DNA from 3 places in the Methylobacterium tardum genome. Region 1 is predicted to be linked to each of the others. Evidence: predicted binding sites of a transcription regulator. Region 1 holds the regulator's gene; each other region holds the start of a gene.
The links. The regulator PhoB, encoded in region 1, activates phosphate uptake and scavenging genes when phosphate is short. The targets are predictions, from matches to a motif close to TGTCATNNANCTGTCAT.
Positions count from the first base shown of each region.

Region 2: the regulator PhoB is predicted to act here: its motif matches at 4,930-4,946, upstream of M6G65_RS20460 (UDP-2,3-diacylglucosamine diphosphatase).
Region 3: the regulator PhoB is predicted to act here: its motif matches at 3,940-3,956, upstream of phnC (phosphonate ABC transporter ATP-binding protein).

Region 1 covers NZ_CP097484.1:496,396-503,033, reverse strand. The annotation lists gene M6G65_RS02370 (protein-disulfide reductase DsbD family protein) at 1-1,922, shown strand, start outside; gene phoB (phosphate regulon transcriptional regulator PhoB) at 2,099-2,794, opposite strand; gene phoU (phosphate signaling complex protein PhoU) at 2,982-3,701, opposite strand; gene pstB (phosphate ABC transporter ATP-binding protein PstB) at 3,811-4,626, opposite strand; gene pstA (phosphate ABC transporter permease PstA) at 4,649-5,539, opposite strand; gene pstC (phosphate ABC transporter permease subunit PstC) at 5,552-6,529, opposite strand; gene pstS (phosphate ABC transporter substrate-binding protein PstS) at 6,615-6,638, opposite strand, start outside.
Region 2 covers NZ_CP097484.1:4,291,519-4,298,156, forward strand. The annotation lists gene fchA (methenyltetrahydrofolate cyclohydrolase) at 525-1,166, opposite strand; gene M6G65_RS20445 (NADP-dependent methylenetetrahydromethanopterin/methylenetetrahydrofolate dehydrogenase) at 1,177-2,040, opposite strand; gene M6G65_RS20450 (D-2-hydroxyacid dehydrogenase) at 2,223-3,167, opposite strand; gene M6G65_RS20455 (aminotransferase class V-fold PLP-dependent enzyme) at 3,271-4,479, opposite strand; gene M6G65_RS20460 (UDP-2,3-diacylglucosamine diphosphatase) at 4,997-5,812, shown strand; gene M6G65_RS20465 (glycosyltransferase family 4 protein) at 5,824-6,638, shown strand, end outside.
Region 3 covers NZ_CP097484.1:5,843,565-5,850,202, forward strand. The annotation lists gene M6G65_RS27915 (inorganic phosphate transporter) at 1-1,115, opposite strand, end outside; gene M6G65_RS27920 (ceramide glucosyltransferase) at 1,412-2,560, shown strand; gene M6G65_RS27925 (DUF1045 domain-containing protein) at 2,589-3,275, shown strand; gene M6G65_RS27930 (LbetaH domain-containing protein) at 3,268-3,888, shown strand; gene phnC (phosphonate ABC transporter ATP-binding protein) at 4,000-4,848, shown strand; gene phnD (phosphonate ABC transporter substrate-binding protein) at 4,951-5,880, shown strand; gene phnE (phosphonate ABC transporter, permease protein PhnE) at 5,897-6,638, shown strand, end outside.

The sequences.
Region 1 (6,638 bases):
CCCTGCCGGCGGGGTTCAACGCCGGGGCGCTCCGGTGGCCGGCGCCGGAGCGCATCCCGATCGCCACGCTGATGAACTACGGCTACGAGGGCGAGGTCACGCTCCTAGTGCCGGTCACCCCGCCGCCGAGCCTCGATCCGGCCGACCCGGTGCAAATCCGGGCGAAGCTCACCTATCTCGTCTGCGAGACCGAGTGCGTGCCGGGCTCCGCCGACCTCGCGCTGACGCTGCCGGTGGCCGAGCCCCGGCCCGATCCGGACAACGCCGCCCTGTTCGCCCGCGCCCGGGCCGCCCTGCCCGTCCCGCCGCTCTGGCCGCTGCATCTCGCAAGTCAGGGCGACACGCTGCGGCTCGATTTCGCGGCAATGGGCCTCAAGCCGGATTCGGTCCGGAACGCCGCGTTCTTCCCCTATTCCGAGACGGCGATCGACAACGCCGCCGCGCAGGTGATGTCGGTCGATGAGACCGGCCTGCATCTCACCCTCGCCCGCAGCAGCCCGACCGAGCCGGCGCCCGCCGCGCTGCCGGGCGTGCTCACTCTCGAGGAGGTCACTGAGGCCGGTCCCCGCCGGCTCGCCTTCGCGTATGGCGACGAGCCGGTCCTGCCGACGGCGGCTCCGGCCATCACGCCGGAAGCGCCCGCGGCACGGGCGATCGCGCCCGATGTCGACGCGCTGACGCTCGCGACCGCGGCGGCCTTCGCGTTCCTCGGCGGCCTGATCCTCAACCTGATGCCGTGCGTCTTCCCGGTCCTGTCGATCAAGGTTCTCGGCCTGATCCGGCATGCCGGCGAGAGCCCCGGTCGCCTCCGCCTCCACGGCCTGGCCTACACCGCCGGCGTGCTGGCGAGCTTCCTGGGCCTCGCAGCGCTGCTGATCGCCCTGAAGGGCGGCGGGGCGGCGATCGGCTGGGGCTTTCAGCTGCAATCGCCGATCGTGGTGGCGGGGCTGGCCTATCTGCTGTTCGCGATGGGCCTCAGCCTGTCGGGGGTCGTCCATGTCGGCGGCCGGCTTGCCGGCCTCGGCGACGGCCTCGCCCGGCGCGCGGGCCTGAGCGGCTCGTTCTTCACGGGCGTGCTCGCGACGCTCGTGGCCACGCCCTGCACGGCGCCGTTTATGGGCTCGGCGGTGGGCTTCGCGCTGACCCAGAGCGCCGGCGTGGCGCTCGCGGTATTCGCGAGCCTCGGCCTCGGCCTCGCCCTGCCCTTCCTGGCGCTGACCCTCTGGCCGCCGGCCCTGCGGGCGCTGCCGCGGCCCGGCGCCTGGATGGAGGTCCTCAAGCAGATCCTGGCCTTCCCGGTCTACGCGACGGTGGCGTGGCTGGTCTGGGTGCTGGCGCAGCAGGTCGATCCGCGCGGGCTGCTGGCGGCGCTGATCGGGCTGGTTCTGGTCGGCTTCGCCGCCTGGGCCTGGGAGCGTGGACGCGCCGCCGCGCCCCGCACCGGTCGAATCGCCCAGGCCGCCGCAATCCTGGCGATCGTCACCGTCGCGGCGCTCGCCGTGACCCTCCCGCAGCAGCGCACGCTCCCGTCGGCGCAGGCTGCTGCCGACGGGATCGTGCCGTTCACGCAGGCGCGCCTCGACGCGCTGGTGAGCGCCCGCCGCCCGGTCTTCATCGATATGACGGCGGCGTGGTGCATCACCTGCGCGGTGAACGAGGCGACCTCGCTCAACACCAAGGCCGTGCGGGCGGCGATGGCGGAGCGCGGCGTGACCTACATGAAGGGCGATTGGACCAACCAGAATCCCGAGATCACCCGCCTGCTGGAGAAGTACGGGCGCAGCGGCGTACCGCTCTACCTGCTCTATGCCGGGACCGGGGAGCCCCAGGTGCTGCCGCAGATCCTGACTGAGGGAACGGTTCTGGCGGCGCTGGATGCGGTCCCGGCCTCGTCCGGCCGGAGTGCTGCGCTGGCCCGCTGAGCCTTTCTGGGATCCGAGCCCCTAATGCATCAACGCGCGGTCGCCGTCTTTGCGAGCGGAGCGAAGCAATCCAGCAGCGCCACGCCGACCGGCCGCGCGCCGCTCCGGTACACGTCGATGCGCGCGACGACAGTGCGCCGGACCGAAGTTCGTTTCGGAGAGCCCGTGCGGCCGCCTCACGCCTCCAGCGAGAAGGTCTCGCCGAAGGCGTAGCCCGAGCCGCGGACCGTGCGAATCGGATCGGCCTGGCGCGGGCCGTTCAGCGCCTTGCGCAGGCGCCCGACATGCACGTCCACGGTGCGCTCGCCGATGTAGACGTCATGGCCCCAGACCCCGTCGAGGAGCTGCTCGCGGGAGAAGACCCGGCCCGGGGCCAGCATCAGGAATTCCAGCAGCCGGAACTCGGTCGGGCCGAGATGCAGCTCCTCGCCGCCGCGGCGGACGCGGTGGCCGGTCCGGTCGAGTTCGAGATCGCCGGCGGCCAGCCGATCCGAGCTGTGGGCAGGCTTGGCCCGGCGCAGCAGCGCGCGGATCCGGGCCAGCAGCTCCGGCACGGAGAACGGCTTGACGATGTAGTCGTCGGCGCCCGTGCCGAGACCGCGGATCCGGTCGCCCTCCTCGCCGCGGGCAGTGAGCATGATCACCGGCAGCCGCTCGGTCTCCCGGCGCGCCCGGATCCGGCGGCAGAGCTCGATCCCCGAGAGGCCGGGCAGCATCCAGTCGAGCAGGACGAGATCGGGAATCCGCTCGGCCAGGAGCAGCTCCGCATCGTCGCCGCGGGCCGCCGAGTCGGCGAGGAAGCCCTCGGCCTCAAGGTTGTAGCGCAGCAGCGTGGTCAGCGCCTCCTCGTCCTCGACGATCAGGACTTGCATGCTCACGTTCGAAGACCCGTTCCCGAGGCGGCGCCACACGGCCTGCCGACACCCCGACGCGCATCGGAGCGGACTGCAGGCGGAGGGTGCGGGAGGCGCCGCTCAGCCTCAACCCGCACCCTCCGATTTTCCGACCGCGCCCCACAGGAGAGCGCGCAGGCCGGCGCGTGAAATCAGGCCGGCCCGCCTACGGAGCCTGCACCCCGTCCACGGTCGCGTAGTTCGACGCGTCGTTCTTCGGCCGGTCGCCCGCCAGCGTCTCGCCGGTGGCGAGGTAGTGGATCGTCTCGGCGATGTTGGTGGTGTGGTCGCCGATCCGCTCGACGTTCTTGGCGCAGAACAGCAGATGCGTGCAGAACGAGATGTTGCGCGGATCCTCCATCATGTAGGTCAGGAGTTCGCGGAACAGGGAATTGTACAGGGCGTCGATCTCGCCGTCGCGCTCCCAGACATCGTGGGCCGCCCGGACGTCGCGGCTCGCGTAGGCGTCGAGCACGTCCTTGAGCTGTCCCTCGGCGAGGTCGCTCATGTGGCGGACACCGAGCACGATCTTCTGGGCCGGCGCCTGGTCGGAGATCGCCACCACCCGCTTTGCGACGTTCTTGGCGAGGTCGCCGATCCGCTCGAGATCGCCTGAGACGCGAATGGCCGAGATGGTCTCGCGCAGGTCGATCGCCAGGGGCTGGCGCCGGGCGATCAGCAGGACCGCGCGCTCCTCGATATCCCGCTGCAGCGCGTCGAGCCGCTTGTCGGCGAGGATCACCGCCTGGGCGAGCGTGTCGTCCCGGCGCACGAGAGCGTCGGTCGCCTCCGCGGTCATCTTCTCGGCGACGCCGCCCATCTCCGAGATCGAGCGACGCAGGTTCTCCAGGTCGGTGTCGTAGGAGGTGACGATATGGCCGGGCATGGCGGATCCTTCGATGGGGTCCCGGGGACGGCCCTCCGGGAGGCTTGCGGGATCCGCCGGCGCGCTGGAGACGCGAGCGGCGGCCCCGAGACCGGAGCGGCCCGGCAGACTAGCCGAAGCGGCCGGTGATGTAGTCCTGCGTGCGGCGTTCCGTCGGGTTCATGAACATCCGGTTGGTCGGACCGAACTCGACGAGCTGTCCCAGATACATGAAGGCGGTGAACTGCGAGATGCGCGCCGCCTGCTGCATGTTGTGGGTGACGATCACGATGGTGAACTCGTCGCGCAGCTGCTCGATCAGCTCCTCGATGCGGCCCGTGGAGATCGGGTCGAGGGCCGAGGTCGGCTCGTCGAACAGGATCACCTCCGGCTTCTGCGCCACCGTCCGGGCGATGCACAGGCGCTGCTGCTGGCCACCCGAGAGGCCCGTGCCCGGCTGGCGGAGCTTGTCCTTCACCTCGTCCCAGAGGGCGGCCTTGCGCAGCGATTCCTCGATGCGGCCGTCGAGCTCGGACTTCGGCAGCTTCTCGTAGAGGCGCAGGCCGAAGGCCACGTTGTCGTAGATCGACATCGGGAACGGCGTCGGCTTCTGGAACACCATGCCGATGCGCGAGCGCAGCTCGTTCAGGTCGACCGAGGGGCTGAGGATGTTCTCGCCGTCGAGCAGGATCTCGCCCTCGGCCCGCTGCTCCGGATAGAGGCTGTAGATCCGGTTGAAGCAGCGCAGCAGGGTGGACTTGCCGCAGCCGGAGGGGCCGATCAGCGCCGTGACCTGCCGGTCGTGGAAGTCGAGGTTGACGTCCTTCAGGCCGTGGAAGCTGCCGTAGTAGAAGTTCAGGTCCTTCACGGCGATCCGCACGGGGCCGGCCTCGTCGGCGCGGTTGCGGTTGAGCTCGACCGTGGGGATCGCGGAGGCGGCGTTCATCGTCGTGTCCTCGAAAGGGGTCTCAGCGCGAGGTCTGCGGCTTGATCACGAGGCGCGCGATGATCGACAGCACCAGGATGGTCGCGGTGATCAGGAGCGCGCCCGCCCAGGCGAGCCCCTGCCAGTTCGGATAGGGCGACAGGGCGAACTGGTAGATCATCACCGGCAGGTTCGCGACGCCGCCCATCAGATTGGCGGAGAACCAGGAATTGTTGTTGAGCGCCGTGAACAGCAGCGGCGCGGTCTCGCCGGCGATGCGCGCCAGCGCCAGGATGATGCCGGTGACGATGCCCGCCGAGGCCGCGCGCCAGGTCACGCTGGTGATCACCGTCGAGGGCGGCGCCCCGAGGGCCGCGCCGGCTTCCCGCAGAGTGCCGGGGACGAGGCGCAGCATGTCCTCAGTGGTGCGCACGATCACCGGCACGGCGATGATCGCGAGCGCCACGCCGCCGGCCCAGCCCGAATAGGTCCCCATCGGCCGTACCATCAGCGTGTAGACGAACAGCCCGATCAGGATCGACGGCGCCGAGAGCAGGATGTCGTTGAGGAACCGGATCAGCGCCGCGAGCTTCGAGCCGCGCCCGTACTCGGCCAGATAGGTCCCCGCCATGACGCCGATCGGCGTCGCGATCAGGATGCCGATCCCGGTCAGAACGAGGCTGCCGAGGATCGCGTTCGCGATGCCGCCGCCCTCGGAGCCCGGGCCCGGGGTCGGGTTGGTGAACAGGGTCGGCGTGAAGCCGCGCACGCCCTGGACGATCAGCATCACCAGGATCGAGCCCAGGACCAGGGCGCCCACCAGGGTCGCGCCGGTACAGGCGATCCGCAGGGCCCGGTCGGCGACGCGGCGGCCGTGGCGGACACGACCGGAACGGCGCCCGGTGGTCGTGGTGATCGTGTTGGAAGCGTCCATCGCGCGGGCTCCTCAGGCGGACTGGACGCGGCGCGTCAGCAGCCGGGCGATGATGAGCACCACGAAGGTGATCACGAACAGGATGCAGCCCAGCGCCATCAGGGCGTTCAGCTGGAGGCCGTCCGCCTCGTTGAACTCGTTGGCGATGCGCGACGCGATGGTGGAACTCGGGTCGAAGATCGAGGCCGAGAGGCGGTTGGCGTTGCCGACCACGAAGGTCACCGCCATCGTCTCGCCGAGGGCCCGGCCGAGCCCGAGCATGATCGCGCCGATGATCGAGACCGCGGCCTGCGGCACCAGCACGTGGCGCACGACCTCCCAGGTGGTGCAGCCGATGCCGTAGGCGCTCTCGCGTAGCACGGTGGGGATCTGGTCGAGCATGTCGCGGGCGATCGAGGCGATGAACGGCACGATCATGATCGCCAGGATGATGCCGGCGGTGAGCACGCCGACGCCGGACGGCACCCGGGCGTAGAACAACGTGCCGACGATCGGCATGCCTTCGGCGAGGTTCGAGACCGGGATCTGCACGAAGCGCGCGAAGAGCGGCGCGAACACGAACAGGCCCCACATGCCGTAGATGATGCTCGGCACGGCGGCGAGCAGCTCGATCGTCATGGCGACCGGCTTGCGCGCCCAGCCGGGGCAGAGCTGCGTCAGGTAGACCGCGATCCCGAGGGAGACGGGGACGCCGATCAGCAGCGCCAGGAAGGCGGAGGCGACGGTCCCGAGCACCGCGACCAGCGCGCCGTACTGCTCGGTCCCGACGTTCCAGGCGGCGGAGGTCAGGAAGCCGAAGCCGAACTCGCGGAAGGCGGGCCAGCCGCCGTACAGGATCGAGCCGAGGATGCCGGCGAGGACGAGAAGCACCAGCAGCGCGGCGGCATACGAGAAGGTCCGGAACAGGGTGTCGAGGCTCCGGCTCGGCGCCTTCCGCGCGGTCGCGGAACGGGTTCGGCCGAGGGCGATCGATTCTGTCAAAGCGGGCATCCGCGGTTCTCTGCGAAGGGTGGCGTGGTAGCGCGGTGCGTTCCCGGAAGCGAGGGAGGAGGTTGTCACCTCCTCCCGGCCACGCTCACATGTTGAAGACAGGCTTACC
Region 2 (6,638 bases), 3.1 Mb from region 1:
GTTGACGCCCTTCACTTTAGTTGAGTCGAAAGATTACGCCCGTCAAATTTTTTAAGCGGCTGATTGATCGAGACTTTTTCGCGGCCGCAGCACGGATCGTATTCGATGCTGCACCGCGACATACAGAAAAACAACGAGGCCGGGGGCACGATGCACCCGGCCTCGACTGTAGATCCAGAACCGAACCCGTCCCTTGCCGTCATCCCGGGGCCGGGCAGCGGAACCGGACATCCAGAGCCGCCGACGCGGCAAGGTCGTGCACGGCTGGCGCTTCTGGATTCCGGGCTCGCCTGCGGCGCCCCGGAATGACGGCGTGGGCCATCACCTGAGGGCAGCGTCGTCGCGGCCTAGGCTGCCCCTCGCCGTCATCCCGGGGCCGCGCAGCGGAGCCCGGGATCCAGAGCCGCCGACGCGCCAAGATCATCCACCAGCAGCGGTTTTGGGTTGCCCGCCTCCGGCGTGCCCCTACGGGTCCGGGCTCGCCTGCGTCTCCCCGGAACGACGGGGAGAGCCGTGTGCCCCTCTCAGTTTACCTTGGCTTTCACGACCGCGTAGACCTTCTCGGTCAGCGCACCGGCCTCCGAGAGCAGATCTTCGAGTTCCTTCAGCCGCTCGTCGGCGAACTCGCGGTCCTCGAGGCCCTTGGCGTTCACGTAGACGTTGAGGGCCGCGCTGCGCAGGCCGGCATAGGCGGACAGCACCGCCACGCCGGCATCCGACACGACGTTGAGGTTGCCCTTGTCGGCCGTGACCGCCGCGAGGTCGATTACCGCGCGGCAGGCCCGGCAGCAGGCGAGCGGCACGTCGCAGGCTGTCTTGAGCGCGGCCTGGATCTTCTCGGCCCGGGCCGCCTTCTCGTCATCGGTGGCCTTGGGCAGGCCGTAGGCGCCCATCACGGCGTCGAAGGCCTGGACGTCCTCCCCGATCATGCCGGTGAGCACGACCCGCAGGCCCTCGGACTTGGCCAGGACCTCATTCAGCTCGGCCTCGACCTCGACGTACTTCTTCTTGCCGATGGTGAGGTTGCAGACCATCGACACCAGGGCCGCGCCCATGGCGCCGGAGATCGCCGCCGCGCCGCCGCCCCCGGGGGTGGGGGCGGCACTCGCCAGCTCCGTCAGGAATTTCTCGATGCTGTCGGTCTCGGGGCGATGCGTCTCGGTCACCGGCGCCTCCTCAGGCCATGGTCTTGGCGAGGGCGTAGATCTCCTCGGCGTCGAGCACCTTGTCGGTGCTGTCGAAGAGCTGGCCGACGCAGGCCCGGTGCAGCTTGAGCTTCAGGCCGCCGATGCCGAGAGCGCCGAAGGCCTGCTTGCCGTTGCGCTCCTTGCCCTTGTCCATCACGTCGATGCCGCCGATGCCGGTCGGGGGCTGGGCGTTGTAGTCGGCGACGAACTCGATCGACGATTCCTGCGCCCAGGCCGCTTCCGGCAGCAGCTCGACGCCGATGGCGCCGGCGGTGAACACGAGGTTCGTGCCCTTCACCAGGGCGACGCGGGAGGCCTCGTCGGGGGTCGCGGCGGCCTTCACGTTGACCTTGAAGCGCTTGTTGATCTGGTCCGCGGCGGCCTGGGTCTTGTCCAGCGCGCGGCCCGCGATGGTGACCTCGGCGCCCTCGCCGGCGAGGAGCGCGGCCGAGCGCATGCCGACCGGCCCGGTGCCCGCCAGCACGACGGCCTTCTTGCCCTGGAGCGAGCCCGCGGCCTTGGCCACCAGGGCAACGCCCGCGGCGGCCGTGGTGTTGGAGCCGTTGGAATCGAGCATCACCGAGACCCTGAACGGGCCGAAGAACCGCTTCTTGACCGCGGTGAACAGCTCTTCGCCGGCCGCCATGCTGCCGCCGCCGACGAAGATCGCCGTCGACTTCTTCTCGGAGCCGCCGCGGGTGTAGATCGTGCCGTCCACGAGCGCGCCGACATTGTCGGGATTGACGCCGCCGTAGCCGGTGATGTGGTCGGCACCGCCGTCGTAGCCGACCACCGTGTCGAACACGTTCGGAACCGCATCGGTGTCGAACAGGAACAGCAGCTTCTTGGTCATGTCTTAACCTCGGCCCAGGATGGGCATCATCACGTCAGGGACATCCACCCCGTCATTCCGGGGCCGCGGAGCGGAGCCCGGAATCCAGACGCACAGGTGGTTCTCGGCCGACACCGTCGGCGCAACTGGGTTCCGGGCTCGCCTGCGGCGCCCCGGAACGACGGCGTGCGATCTGCGCCGCCTCAGCTCTCGACCACGTTCTGCGGCTTGCCCGCCACGAACGCCTCGACGTTGTCGACGAGCTGATCGGCCAGGATCTGCATCGCCTCCTTGCTGGCCCAGGCCACGTGCGGCGTGACGATCAGGTTCGGCAGGTCGGCGTCGCACAGGATGTTGCCGTCCTTGGGCGGCTCCTGCGCCACCACGTCGAAGCCGGCGCCCGCGATCGTGCCGTCCTTGAGCGCTTCGAGCAGGGCCGCCTCGTCCACCAGCCCACCCCGGGCCGTGTTGATGAGGATGGCGCTCTTCTTCATCTTCTTGAGCTCGGCGGCGCCGATCATACCCTTGGTGTCGGGGGTCAGCGGCACGTGCAGCGTGATCACGTCGGACTGCGTCAGGATTGTCTCGAAGTCGGCGAGCCCGTCCTGCGGGAACACGTCGTAGGCGAGGACCTTCATGCCGAGTGCCTCGGCGCGCTTGGCGATCGACTTGCCCAGCGCCCCGTAGCCGACGATGCCGAGCGTCGAGCCGGCGATGTCGTAGATCGGATAGTCGAAGTAGCAGAACTGCTTCGACTTCGCCCAATCGCCGCGCCGGACCGAGTTGGCGTAGGGCACGATCGCCCGGCGCAGGGCGAACATCAGCCCGACCACGTGCTCCGGCACGGTGTTGAACGCGTAGTTGCGGATGTTGACGACGGTAATGCCCTGCTGTTTGGCCTGGGCCTTGTCGACCACGTCGGTGCCGGTGGCGGCCACCGCGATCAGCTTCAGGTCGGGCAGCTGCTTCAGCGTCTCGGCCCGCATCGGGACCTTGTTGATCAGCGCGATCTCCGCCCCCTGGAGGCGGGAGACGATCTCTTCCGGCGTCCAGGTCGACTCGTGCTCGACGTATTCATGCGGGAAGTTGAACGGTCGGACCCTGGCGTCGAGGGATTCACGATCCAGGAACACGATCTTCTTGGTCATAGAACCCCTCTCGGACGACGGGCGGTTTCCTCGATAGTCTTGGTCTTACTTGCGCGTCGGGGCGGGCCCGGCAACCCGGTCCCGCCCCGATCGCGTGCGCCGATCACGCCTTATGCAGCGGATTCTCGCGCAGGTAGCTGGAGGCGGCGGCGACGCCCGAACCCGGCGTGACCTTGATGCCGCAATCGAGCATGGCCATCTCGGCGCCCGCGATGGCGCCCAGCAGCGACAGCTCGTTCAGGTCGCCCAGGTGGCCGATGCGGAACACCTTGCCGGCGACTTTCGACAGGCCGGCGCCCAGCGAGAGGTTGTAGCGCTCGTAGGCGTGGGTGATCACCTTGGCGGCGTCGGCGCCCTCCGGCACCACGATCGCCGTGACCGTGTCGGAGTTCCACTTCGGCTCCTTGGCGCAGGGCTTGAGGCCCCAGGCCGCCACGGCCTGGCGGGTCGCCTCGGCGAGCACGTGATGGCGGTGGTAGACGTTCTCCAGCCCCTCTTCCTTCACGATCGCCAGGGCCTCGCGCAGGCCGTAGAGCAGCGGCAGGACGGGGGTGTAGGGGAAGTAGCCGGTGGCGTTGGCGGCCAGCTGGTCCTTCCAGGCGAAGTAGGCGTGGCCGAGCCGGTCGTTGCGGCCGGTGCCGCCCTCGGCGATCTTAAGCGCCTTCGGGCTGATGCAGATCAGGCCGAGGCCGGCCGGCAGCATGAAGCCCTTCTGCGAGCCCGCGATGGCGCAATCGACCTTCCAGTCGTCCATGTAGAACGGCAGCGAGCCGATCGGCGAGATGCCGTCCACGAACAGCAGCGCCGGGTGGCCGGCGGCGTCGATCGCCCTGCGCACCGCGCCGATGTCGCTGGTGACGCCCGTGGCGGTCTCGTTGTGGACGACCATCACGGCCTTGATGGCGTGATCCTTGTCGGCCCGGAGCGCCTCCTCGATCTTCTGCGGATCGGCGCCGGCGCCCCACTCCTCCTCCTGAACGACCACGTCGAGGCCGAGGCGCTGGGCCATGTCGACCCACAGGTGGCTGAACTGGCCGTAGCGGGCGGTGAGCACCTTGTCGCCGCGGCAGAGGGTGTTGGACAGGGCCGATTCCCAGATGCCGGTGCCCGAGGACGGGAACAGGATGACCGTCCCGTTGGTCGAGCCGAACACCATCTTGGAGTCCTGCAGGAGCGGCTTCACCAGCTCGGGGAAGCTCGGCGAGCGGTGATCCTCGGACTGCACGTGCATGGCGCGCAGGACGCGCTCCGGGATGTTGGTGGGACCCGGGATGAAGAGGTGGTTGCGACCGGGGCGCCGGGTTGCGGCCATGATGTTTCCTCCGAAAAGTCCATTGTGGGCGAGCGTGAACCCGCGCCGGGTTGTTCAAGCGTCCTCAGGGAGCCGGTCCGGCGCCGTCGAAAGCGGCTCGCGCCGCACCCCCTCGAACGCCATCCTCTGCCGTGATCGGGGGGCCTCCGCGGAGCGGCAGGCGGCCTCACGCCGCTCGCGTCGCGGCACGCCCCCGCGCGCCGGTCGCCTCCGAAATGCCGTCCCGTCCAACGGCCTCAGGGCCGTCCTCGCCGCCTTCCTGTCAAGGTCCGGCCGAGCTCGTGCCGAGCCGCCGGTTCCTGGTATTATGAGGCGGCGAGCCCGGAAAGGAAAACCGGAAAAACTTCCGGAACTTGGCAAAAAAATTTTTTGTGCGCCGCAACGAAGATGATCTCGGGTTGAGAGGCGTCGCGGCACCGCACCAGCGCTGGCTCCGCCGCCTAGGACCCGCGTCATCAAACTGAGATGCGATCGCGCTCTGGATCCTGGCACCGTACAGCCGCCGGGAGAGGGTACCGTGGCCGAGGTTGAGGAGATGCCGGTCCGGGTTCGGACGCTGTTCCTGTCCGACCTGCATCTCGGCACGCGCGGCTGCCGTGCCGGGCTGCTGCTGTCGTTCCTGAAGGATTACGACGCCGATACGATCTACCTCGTCGGCGACATCGTGGATGGCTGGCAGCTGCGCTCCGGATGGTACTGGCCGCAGGAGCACAACGACGTCGTGCAGAAGCTCCTGCGCAAGGTCCGCAAGGGGACCCGCATCGTCTACCTGCCGGGCAACCACGACGAGTTCCTGCGCGACTATGTCGGCACCAATTTCGGCGGGATCGAGCTGGCGGAGACCGCGATCCACGAGGCGGCCGACGGCCGGCGCTACCTCGTGATCCACGGCGACCAGTTCGACATGGTGGTGCGCCACTCGCGCTGGCTCGCCCATCTCGGCGACGGTGCCTACACGCTGGCTTTGTCCCTCAACACCGTGATCAACAAGGCGCGGCGGCGCCTCGGCCTGTCCTACTGGTCGCTCTCCGCCTGGGCGAAGCTGCGCGTGAAGAACGCCGTCAGCTTCATCGGCCGCTTCGAGACGATCCTGGCCGACGAGGCGCGCCGGCAGGGCGCCGACGGCGTGATCTGCGGCCACATCCACCATGCGGCCGACCGGCCGATCGGCGATCTGCGCTACCTCAACACCGGCGACTGGGTCGAATCCTGCACCGGCTTGGTCGAGCACTACGACGGTCGCATCGAGGTGCTGCACTATCCGAGCGTCCTGCGGGCGCGCAGGGCCGAGAGCGTCCCGGACACGCTGCCGGGCCGGCGCGCCGTGGCGTGAGGTCACCGCCCGTGAAGCTCCTCATCGCCAGCGATGCCTGGCACCCGCAGGTGAACGGCGTGGTGCGCTCCCTGGAGCAGATGGTGTGGCGCGCGCCGGAGCACGGCTTCGAGACGGCCTTGCTGACGGTCGCGGATTTCCGCTCGCTGCCCCTGCCGGGCTATCCGGAGATCCGCCTCGCCTATGCCGGGCGGGAGCGGGTGGCCGCGCGCTGGAACGCGGAGCGGCCGACCCACGTCCACATCGCGACCGAAGGGCCCGTGGGCACGGCGGCCCGGCGCTACTGCCTCGCCCATGCGCTGCCCTTCACCACGAGCTACCACACGCGCTTCCCCGAGTACCTCGCAGCCCGGGCCCCCGTGCCGGAGGCTTGGTCCTACGCCTATCTGCGCCGCTTCCACGGCGCCGCCCGGGGCACGATGGTCAGCACCGCCTCGCTGCAGGGCGAGCTGGCGGCAAGGGGCTTCGGCCGGCTGATGCGCTGGACCCGCGGCGTCGATACCGCGCGATTCCGGCCCGCCGAGCCCGGCGCCCCGCTCCCGGCGGACCTCGTCGGACTGCCTCGGCCGCTGTTCCTCTATGTCGGGCGGCTCGCTGTGGAGAAGAACGTCGCGGCCTTCCTGAGCCTCGATCTGCCGGGCACCAAGGTCGTCGTGGGCGACGGCCCGGACCGGGCGCGGCTCCAGGCGCTGGCGCCCGGAGCACGGTTCCTCGGCACTCGGACCGGCGCGGACCTCTCGGCGGTCTACGCAGCCTGCGACGTCTTCGTTTTCCCGAGCCTCACCGACACGTTCGGCATCGTGCTTCTCGAGGCCCTGGCCAGCGG
Region 3 (6,638 bases), 1.5 Mb from region 1:
CGGATCGCGCCGTAATTCTTCACGCTTGCGGCGATGTCGTTCGAGAGCGCCGCGAGCGCGGCATAGACCGGCGGCCGGTCGAGCGCCTTCGTCTTCAACGCCTCCGTCACCGTCCGGCGCGCCGCGGCGGCATCCGGCACCGGTGCGCCGGGGGCGCGGGCGGAGAAGACCTCGCTCGCCGCCGTCGAGCTCTGCACGAAGGCCGGGGTCGTGTCGTCCGCCATGGTGCGGTTCAGCGCGTAGGCGGTCGGGGCGGCGCCGATCAGGATCAGCATGATCAGGCCCATGCCCTTCTGTCCGTCATTGCCGCCGTGGAAGAAGGAGACCAGCGTGCAGGTCAGGATCAGCAGGCCGCGGATCCACAGGGGCGGGGGCGTATCGCCCTTCGGCGCCTCGTAGAGGTCCTTGCGGCGCACGGCGAACTTGAGCGCGAGCAGCAGCAGGGCCGCCAGCACGAAGCCGCAGACGGGCGAGAACAGCAGCGCCTTGAACACGTTGAGCGCCTGAGTCCAGTCGACCCCGGAGGTGCCGTCGCCGCCGTTCATCAGCTGGTTGGCGAGGCCGACGCCGAGCACCGAGCCGATCAGCGCGTGGGACGAGGAGTTCGGCAGGCCGAAGGCCCAGGTCCCCAGATTCCAGATGATCGCGGCCAGCAGCAGCGCGAAGATCATCGCGTATCCGGCATGGGAGCCGACATTCAGGATCAGCTCCACCGGCAGCAGGGTGACGATGGCGTAGGCCACCGCCCCGGAGGAGAGCATCACCCCGAGGAAGTTGAAGAAGCCCGACCAGATCACCGCCACGAGCGGCGGCAGCGAGTGCGTGTAGATCACCGTGGCGACCGCGTTGGCGGTGTCGTGGAAGCCGTTCACGAACTCGAAGCCGAGCGCGATCAGCAGCGCGAGCCCGAGCAGCGCGAAGGCGCCGTAGGCCAGCGGCGCCTCGCCGACCGCGTTCATGTCGGCGATCAGGCTCACGACGGCGTAGGAGAGGCCCGCCACCAGCACGAGCAGGAAGGCGACGAGGCCGCCCAGATGCATCCCGTGATCGAGACGCGGGCCGCCCTCGGGCCTGCCTCGCGCGGCGCCCGACGGCATCACGGCGGAATCGGACATGCAGCCTCGCGCGAAATCATTTTTGGTGGTGAACCGGGATTAAAATGCGCGCGTGACGGCCCGGTGACACAGCGCCCGTGACCGGTCGTGGAGGCCGTATCCGATCGGCCGGGACATTCGGATGAACGCGGGCGTCTCCGCCTAGCCTGTCTTCGCCGCCGAAGATCCGGTCGCCGATCGAGGAACGACGCGTCCGGGCCGGGCGACCGGTCGCCCCGCCGTCAGGCGACTGTCACACGCCTGACGCGATCGGGCCGCTAGCGACCGGGCCGCGCACGAGCGAACGAGAGATCCGCATGATTGACGCCACGGTGCCGGCCCTGTCGTTCGGCGCGCTCCTGGCCCTCGTCCAGATCGGCAGCATCGCCATCGCGGGTCGACGCCTCGGGCAGGTGCACGGCCCGTCGCGGTTTCCGGCAGGCGCGCCCGTCTCGGTGATCCGCCCGCTTCACGGGCTGGAGTCCTACAGCGAGGAGATGCTGATCCGGAGCTTCCGCCTCGATTACCCGGCCTACGAGCTGATCTTCTGCGTGGCCGATCCGGGCGATCCGATCGTGCCGATGGTGGAGCGCCTGATCGCCGCCCACCCACAGGTGCCCGCCCACCTGATCCTCGGCGATGAGCGGATCAGCGAGAACCCGAAGCTGAACAACTGCCTGCGCGGCTGGCGCGCCGCCGCCCACGACTGGGTTGTCCTGGCCGATTCCAACGTGGCCATGCCGCCGGACTACCTGCAGCGCCTCCAGGCGGCGTGGCGCGCCGAGACCGGCCTGGTCTGCTCCACCCCCGCCGGGGCGCGCCCGGGCAGCTTCATGGCCGAGGTGGAATGCGCCTTCCTCAACACCCTGCAGGCGCGCTGGCAATACGCCGCCGAGGCCTTCGGGCTTGGCTTCGCGCAGGGCAAGAGCATGCTCTGGCACAAGCCGTTCCTGGACCAGCGGGGCGGCCTTCAGGCGCTCGCCGCCGAGATCGCCGAGGACGCGGCCGCCACCAAGCTGGTGCGCGCGGCCGGCAAGCGCGTCCACCTCGTGGCGAGCCCGTTCGAGCAGCCGTTGGGCCCGCGCGGCTTCCGGGAGGTCTGGTCCCGGCAGCTCCGCTGGGCGCGCCTGCGCCGCGTGACCTTCCCGCTGTTCTTCGCGCCCGAGATCGGCAGCGGCGTCCTGCTGCCGGCGCTCCTCGTCGCGCTCTGGGCCGGCAGCCTCGCGGGCCTCGCCGGCGCTGCCGGCCTCGCCGCCCTGTGCTATGGCGCCGAGCACCGGCTTGCGCTCCGCGCGGGCTGGCACCGTTCGCCCCGCATGCTGGCGGCCTTCCCGGTGCGCGACGCCCTGATCCCGGCGATCTGGCTCGGCGCCTGGGTCCAGAGCGCCATCGTGTGGCGCGGCAACGCCATGGACGTGCGCCCGCGGCGGGCCGCCGAGGCGCGCAGCTACGCGCCGACGGCCTGACGGCGCCCGACAATCCGGAGGCCGAGACGTGTCGCGCCGCTACGCCCTGTACTGCCTGCCCGCCCCGGGCTCGCGCCTCGAAGCCTTCGGACGGGGCGTGCTCGGCTACGACAACGTTTCCGGAGAGCCGGTTCCCCATCCAGAAGGCCTCAATGTCCTCGCCACCGTCACCGCAGGGGCCCGGACTTACGGATTCCACGCCACCCTCAAGGCGCCCCTGCGCCTCGCGGCGGGTGCCACCGAGGCCGGGCTCATCGCCGCCGCCCGCGACCTCGCGGCCGCGCACCCGCCGGTGGCGGTCGGGCCCCTGACGGTCGCCGCGCTCGGGGCGTTCCTCGCCCTGGTGCCGGAAGACCCGCCGCCGGGCCTGGGGCTGCTGGCCGCCGAGTGCGTCGCGGCGCTCGACCCGTTCCGCGCGCCGCTCACTGAGGCCGAGCGCGCGAAGCGCCGCCCGGAGCGCCTCGATCCGCGCGGCCGCGCGCTGCTCGATCGCTGGGGCTACCCGTACGTGTTCGAGGCCTTCCGCTTCCACATGACCCTGACCGACGCCCTGCCGGAGGCCGAACGCGACGCCTGGCACCGGCGCCTGTCGGAGGCCTACGCCGCCTCCGGGCCCGAGCCCCTGGTGATCGACGCCCTCGGCCTCCTGGCCCAGGACGGGGCCGGGCCGTTCCGGCTCCTGGCACGCCTGCCCTTCGGAGAACCCCGTGGCTGACCTTTCCCTCGGCCGCGAGCCGGCGATCGACCCGAGCGCCCGGGTCGCGGATTGCCGCCTCGGCCGCTACACCGAGATCGGCGCCCGAACCCGCCTCACCGAGACGATCCTCGGCGACTATTCCTACATCGGCCAGGACGGCGAGGTGATCTACACCACGATCGGCAAGTTCTGCTCGATCGCCGCCAGCGTCCGGATCAACCCCGGCAACCACCCGATGGAGCGCGCCTCCCAGGCGCATTTCACCTACCGGGCGCAGTCCTACTGGCCCGAGGAGGCCGACGAGCCGGCCTTCTTCGACCGGCGCCGGGCGAGCCCGGTGGCCATCGGCCACGATGTCTGGATCGGCCACGGCGTGGTGGTCCTGCCCGGCCGCACCATCGGCACCGGCGCGGTGGTCGGGGCCGGCGCGATCGTCACGCGCGACGTCGAACCCTATACGATCGTGGTCGGCAATCCCGCCCGTCCGGTCCGGCGCCGGTTCCCGGACGCCGTCGCCGCGCGCCTGGAGCGCCTCGCCTGGTGGGATTGGGACCACGAGCGCCTGCGCCGGGCGCTCCCGGATTTCCGCGGACTTCCGATCGAAGCCTTCCTCGATCGATACGGAGCCTAGAGCGGCAATCGACAGTAAACGTTGTGCCGGCAAACAACATTGGATCGTATTCGTCATCCAATCGTCGTGGAACCGGCGTTTAGGTGCGGCCATTCCGCGGCGGATGGATGCATGCTGGTCATCGAGGATCTTACGCGCCAGTACGGCGGCCGGCGCGCCGTCGACGGTGTCTCGCTGCAGATAGAGCCCGGCAGCTTCGTCGGCGTGATCGGCCGGTCCGGTGCCGGCAAATCGACGCTGCTGCGGCTCATCAACCGGTTGGCCGACCCGAGTTCCGGGCGCATCCTTCATGACGGGCGCGACGTCACGCGGCTGCGGGGCCGCGCCCTGCGGGATTGGCGCACCCGCTGCGCCATGATCTTCCAGCAGTTCAACCTCGTCGGCCGCCTCGACGTGATGACCAACGTCCTGATGGGCCGGCTGAGCCACGTGCCGAGCTACCGGTCCCTGCTGCGCCAATGGTCCGAGGAGGACCGGGCGATGGCGCTCGCCGCCCTGGAGAGCTTCGACATGGGCGAGTTCGCCGGCCAGCGGGCGGACGGCCTGTCGGGCGGCCAGCAGCAGCGCGTCGCCATCGCCCGCGCCCTGGTGCAGGAGCCCGAGATCCTGCTCGCCGACGAGCCGGTCGCCTCCCTCGATCCGCGCAACACCCGCCTGGTGATGGACGCGCTGGCCGAGGTGAACCGCCGCTACGGCATCACGGTCCTGTGCAACCTGCACTCCCTCGACCTCGCCCGCGCCTATTGCGACCGCCTCGTCGGGCTCAGCGCCGGCCGGGTGGTGTTCGAGGGCGGGCCGTTCGACCTCACCGAGGATGTCGCCCGCCGGCTCTACGGCCTGGAGGCCGGCGAGGTGCTCGACGATTCGGCGCGCCGCGAGGCCGAGCAGCGGGCGGCGATGCCGGGCCGGCCCGGCATCGTGCCGGCGCGGCCCGTGCGCGAGGCCGCCCTCGGCGCCTGAACCGGGCCGTCCGGCCCCAACACCAACCACGGATCGGGAAACGCCCGGCCGGCCCCGCGCCCGGCCGAACCCGCGACACACGCCGACACGAAGGACGACACGATGATCACCCGACGCACCCTCGCCGCAGCCGCCACGGCCCTCGCGCTCCTCGGCCTGCCGGCCGCCGCCCAGGACTGGAAGGCGCAATATCCCGAGCTGACCCTGGCGGTGATTCCGATGGAGAATGCCAGCGGCACCGTCGACCGCTACGCGCCCCTGGCGGACTACCTGACCAGGACGGTCGGCGTGCCGGTGAAGCTGCGGGTTGCCAGCGACTACGCCGCGGTGATCGAGGGCCAGCGCGCCGGCAACATCCAGCTCGCCTTCTACGGGCCGGCCTCCATCGCCCGCGCCGCGATGACCGGCGTGAAGGTCGAGCCGGTGGTGAGCCCGATCCACGAGACCGGCGCCGCGGGCTACTACTCGGTGATCTACGCGCTGGCCTCCAGCCCGTACAAGACCATCGAGGATCTGAAGGGCAAGAACCTCGCCCTGGTCGATCCGAACTCCACCTCCGGCAACCAGGCGCCGCGCTTCTTCCTGAAGCGGGCCGGCTACGACGTGGACAAGTTCTTCGGCAAGGCGGTCTTCGCCGGCAGCCACGAGAACGCCGTCCTGGCGCTGACCCAGGGCACGGTCGAGGCCGCCGCCAACCTGTGGAATTCCGAGACCGACTCGATCGTCACCCGCATGATCGCCAAGGGCATGCTGAAGAAGCCGGACGGCACGCCGATGCAGAATTCGGACTTCCGGGTGGTGTTCAAGTCCGAATTCCTGCCGGAAGGGCCCTACGCCATGCTGTCCACCCTGCCGGACGACCTGAAGGCCAAGATCCGGGAGGCGTTCGTCGCCCTGCCGAAGGCCGACAAGGCCGCCTTCGACCGGCTCTCCGACGGCAAGGACCAGGGCCTCAAGCCGGTGACCCTCAAGGATTACCAGCCGATCATCGACATGCTGCGGTTCAACGACGAGCAGCGCAAGAAGTCCTGATCCGGAGACGACGGCCTTGCGTGGCCTGACGAAGCTGCCGCCGGAGCGGGAAGCCACCCTCTCCGGCCTCTACGCGGCCTCGACCGGCGCCGCGCGGCGCCGGACGCTGGCCGGGTTCGCGGCGGTCGCGGCCCTGGCCCTCCTCGCCGGGTACGCCGCCGAGGTGCGGCCGCTGGTGCTCGCCGGGAACATCGGCAAGTTCACCGCCTACATCCAGCAGATCCTGCCCCCGGTCGGCCTCGACCATCCGGTCGAGGATCTGCGCGCCTGGTACTGGGGCCTGCCCGGCTGGCTCGCGCTGCTGGGCGAGACCCTGCTGATGGCCTATCTCGGCACGCTGCTGGGGGCGCTGGCGGGCTTCGCCCTCAGCTTCGTCGCCGCCGCCAACTTGGTGCGGTCGCGGCTGCTGCGGATCCTGGCCAAGCGCTTCCTGGAAGTCTGCCGCACCGTCCCGGACGTGGTGTTCGCGCTGATCTTCGTGATCGCCTTCGGCCTCGGACCGATGGTCGGCGTGCTGGCCATCGCGATCCACACCACGGGGGCGCTGGGCAAGCTGTTCTCCGAGGTGGTCGAGAATATCGACATGCGGCCCGTCGAGGGCCTGTCCGCCTCGGGCGCCTCCTGGGTCGAGACCGTGCGCTTCGCGGTGCTGCCGCAGGTGCTGTCGAACTTCGCCTCCTACGGGCTGCTGCGCTTCGAGATCAACGTGCGCGGGGCGGCGGTGCTGGGCTTCGTCGGGGCAGGGGGGATCGGCCAGG